One region of the Virgibacillus sp. CM-4 genome, then DNA from elsewhere that is predicted to be linked to it. Evidence: riboswitches for the same ligand, from Rfam matches in the RefSeq annotation. Region 1 holds a riboswitch; the other holds the start of a gene.
The links. A riboswitch is a leader RNA that binds a small molecule or an ion and turns the genes downstream of it on or off. The one in region 1 is predicted to bind FMN.
Positions count from the first base shown of each region.

Region 1 (2,208 bases):
ATGTCCCGGCTGTTTAAAATCTTCTTTCATAGCAAACTTATTGACCAGTGCTCGAATGGTTGTAGCGCGTTCATATGCACTAATTCCTGTAGTCGTTTCTTTATAATCTATACTGACAGTAAAAGCTGTTGACAATGGATCGTTTGAATTCGAAGTCATTAAAGAAAGCCCTACTCTTTCTGCTACATCGGATTCAATGCTAGTACAGACGAGCCCTTTCCCATGGGTGATCATAAAATTTATCATAGTAGGTGTTATCCTATCAGAAAGGGCTACAAGATCTCCTTCATTCTCTCTATTTTCATCGTCCACAACAATAATTGCTTGACCAGCTTTTAATTGATCGATCGCTTCTTGGATTGTGTTCATTACTGTTCCCCCTTAAAAACCAGTATTTTTCAGGAAATCTTCATCAAGCTCCTGCGACTCGGTAGAATACGAAATAAGTCGGTCCACTTGTCTTGCAAGCACGTCACATTCAATATTGACGAGATTGCCTTTATCTTTTTTCCCCAATATCGTAGCAGAAGCTGTGTGAGGTATAAGTGATATTGTGAACACATTCCCCTGAACATGAAAGATGGTCAGGCTCACTCCATCAACTGCAATGGACCCTTTTTTTAATACATATCTCTCTAGAGCTTTATTCAACTCAATGTCATAATAGATCGCATTTTCCTTGTAATATTTTCCAACAACCTTTCCGGTTCCATCTACATGCCCAGTAACAAAATGACCTCCAAATCTACGATTAGCAGCCATTGCTCTTTCTAGGTTAACTGCAGAACCTGTCTTAAGTGTACGTAAAGATGTGGACGTTACGGTTTCAGGCATCACTTCCGCTGAAAAGCTCTTGTTATCAAAGGACGTAACGGTTAGACAAGTACCATTGACAGCGATACTATCACCAACTTCCATATCCATTAGTATCTTTTCAGCATTCACGGTTAATGACATCGCATATTTGGATAATTGTTCCATTGATCGAATGATACCTTTTTCCTCAATAATTCCAGTAAACAAATAATTCACTCCCTTTATCTCTTTGTAGTACTCGGGACATTAGTATACTTGGCAGAACGGACTTCACCAAGAAAAATAGCGAGAGTTTATACTGAGGATACCTTCCTTTATTCAGTATAAAAAAAGCCTCTGAATTCACTTCAGAGGCTTTACGTACAGAATTTTGATCAACACATGCTAAAACACGTATAGAAGTCATCCAATTTTTAAAATGACCAATAAACGTAATCAAATAATACTAAGTTACGATGCATGTTGAACGATTAAAATTCCTTCTCCCATCCAGACTTTAACTGTCGGCTCTGGAGTTGCACCAGATCCACCGCTTGGCATATTGCCGCACGGGTCACGGACTAAGAAGCCTATTGCTTCATCACCGCCGATTGGGAATTTCACCCGACCCCGAAGGAAACTAATTAACTATGAACTTGTAATACAGTTATATAATAAAATATGAAAAACCGCAACTCATTTATACTTTTAACTGATCAAAATTGGTTTATGCTCTTATATAAGTTGCTGCTTCATCATGTAGATTGCTTCGAACATTTACATTTTCATATGCCTGAAGTAAGAGATCAACAATATGAACAGCTTCCATTTCATTAGATCGTCCTTCACGTTCAATTCCTAGTTTCATTTGTAACAAACAGCCGGGATTAGCTGTAACGATTGTTTTCGCCTTCGTATTCTGTGCTTGCTCCATCTTGTAATCCAATATCTGCATCGACATTTCTGATTGCACAATATTGTAAATTCCTGCTGATCCACAGCATCGACCGGCATCCTTCATTTCTACATAATGTACACCATCGATGGATTCAAGCAGCTGTCTAGGTTCCATAAATGTTCTTTGACCATTTTTCAAATGACAGGAATCTTGATAAGTAACGATTTGATTATCCAAAGATAGTGGCTGTTTATGAAAATCCAATTCAATTAATATACTTGTTATGTCTTTAACCTTATTACAAAAACGCTTTGCACGAGTACTCCATTCTGAATCATTCTTTAATAAATGATCGTATTCTACTAAAAAGGCACCGCACCCTCCAGCATTCGAAATTATATAATCCACTTCCACTTCTTCAAATGCCTGAATATTGCGTTTGGCCATTTCTCTTGCCTGCTCCATTTCTCCACTATGCCCATGTAGAGCACCACAGCATGCTTGTAAAGAAGGTA
Region 1 covers NZ_AUQA01000005.1:83,099-85,306, forward strand. Annotated here, with positions in the region: partial or broken gene ribB (3,4-dihydroxy-2-butanone-4-phosphate synthase) at 1-369, opposite strand, end outside; gene ribE (riboflavin synthase) at 382-1,023, opposite strand; FMN riboswitch at 1,290-1,437, opposite strand; gene M948_RS32570 ((Fe-S)-binding protein) at 1,523-2,208, opposite strand, start outside.

Region 2 (2,208 bases), on a different contig from region 1:
TAACGATTGACAATCCTGAAGATGGTGAAAAATCAAATCGTGAGACGGTTACAGTAGAAGGCACAGTTTCCGATACAAATCTTGATGTTGTTGAAGTTAATGGTCAAGAAGCTGATGTGGAAGAAGGAAGCTATTCTAAGCGAATCCTGTTAGACGAGGGTGAGAACCAAATTGAAGTTGTAGCTCATGACCTAGCAGGTAATACTGCAACGGAATCCGTCACACTTGATGTTGACTTCACAGCTCCAGAAATCGAAAATTTAACTCCTGAAGAAGATGTTAATCTTGAAGCTGGACAAACCGTTAAGTTTGAGTTTGATAGTGAGCCAGGATTAAAAGCAAGCTACTTTATTCATATGCCATTAACAAATACGGTCACCAATGCAACCGAACTTCCAATGATGGAAACTTCAGAAGGACATTATGTTGGGTATTGGACAGCGACTAGTAATGTTGTCGCAGAAGGGGCTGTTATTGAAGTGAAAGTCGAAGATGATTATGGCAATGAAACACGTGAACAAGCAGAGGGAAAATTATATATTAATGTAGCGGAATAAGTAGTAATTAGCATTTAAAACATCCTGTATCAGTTCGCTGTGATACAGGATGTTTTTTGTATGTATAAGCAAAGCTTCTTTGTTGCCAAATTTGTAAAGTTAGGGTAAAATGAATTTACAATATAATAATCGATTCCATCTTCGGGGCAGGGTGAAATTCCCGACCGACGGTAAGAAGCTATTTTAGCTTCAAGTCCGTGACCCACAATCAATGATTGTGGTTGATCTGGTGTGAGTCCAGAGCCGACAGTTACAGTCTGGATGGGAGAAGATGTCGAGCCTGATAATGTGCGTGAAGACGCACTGCTTTTTCCTATGAATATGCATGATAACCCTAAAGCCCCGGTTAGGAGCTTTAGGGTTTTTTGGATGGGAAAGTTATCGGCTTTGGTCCTTCATCACGAGATAGGGATCGATAGGAGATGAAGGAGGAGTATGGTAATGCATATTGCCAATAAGCAATCATCAAAACTAATTAAATTAATTATTCTATCGTTACTTGGAACAGTATCCATTTTATTGTTTTTTCTGAATTTCCCATTGCCGTTTTTACCAGCTTATTTAAAAATTGATTTTAGTGATGTACCGGCGATGATGGCTTCACTAATATTCTCCCCAATTGCTGGGGTTATTGTAGTGGCTATTAAAAACTTGTTGTATATAGCTGTTACCGGTGCTGCAGATCCAATCGGTGCGGTGGCGAATTTTCTTGCTGGAATAATGCTGGTTTTACCTGTTTCCATCTTATATCATCGGTTTAAAGGTGTTAAAAGTGTTATTTCAGGATTGGCTGCTGGTACAATTATAATGGCCTTAGGTATGAGTTTACTAAACTATGTTATTATATTGCCGGCTTATGGTTGGCTAATGGGTTGGGAAGGAATGTCTAGCAGTACAGTGAAGTGGGCTGCTATTTATGCTGGTATCCTGCCATTCAATATTATTAAAGGAATCGTAATTGGAATGTTATTTGTTCCATTATTTATAAAAATGCGTCACTGGATTGAACAAAAGCAGATAAGATTAGCTCCCTAAAACGATTATTAACAGAGGGAGGTTAGCTTGTAGCGAACAAGGGGTTCGCTACAAGCTTTTTTTCATATCCTTTCTCTTTTTTGCGATATATTCCTAGAATGAAAGCTTGCACTAATATCTCTGGTTATCCATTTCTGTGATGCTAATCTCATTTCACGTTGCTTCTTTGAAAAATAAAAAAGACCATCGAGAAAAGTCTCGATGGCCTTTAGCTGTTTTCTTATTTTTCTTCTACTAAATAACGAGCAGTTGGTTGAGCTTCTAAACGTTCGATAGGAATTGGCTTACCTGAGATTTCACTTACTCCGTAATTTCCCTTTTCTATCTTTGCTAATGCTTCTTTGATATCCTGTAATTGATCTTCTTTTATCTGTTGTACCCCTGCATCTCTTTCCTGCTCAAATTGTTCAGTACCCATATCTGCTGGGTGGTTATCATAATCAGCCAATTCTTCCACAGCTTCATTTGGGCTTGTTGGATCGTTTGCAGCTAAATCGTTTTCGATCTCCTTTTTCATATAAAGTAACCGGCTTTTAAGTTCAGCTATTTTTTCTTGACTAAGATGTTTGCTCATTAGAGCTCTCCTTTCTGAAGGATTCGGTTGTTTCCTTTCTTT
Region 2 covers NZ_AUQA01000002.1:29,698-31,905, reverse strand. Annotated here, with positions in the region: gene M948_RS24035 (S8 family serine peptidase) at 1-557, shown strand, start outside; FMN riboswitch at 691-834, shown strand; gene M948_RS24025 (ECF transporter S component) at 999-1,592, shown strand; gene M948_RS24020 (hypothetical protein) at 1,813-2,166, opposite strand; gene M948_RS24015 (hotdog fold thioesterase) at 2,150-2,208, opposite strand, start outside.
Region 2: it holds a riboswitch for FMN, as region 1 does, so the genes downstream of both, M948_RS24025 (ECF transporter S component) here and ribE (riboflavin synthase) in region 1, are expected to answer to the same signal.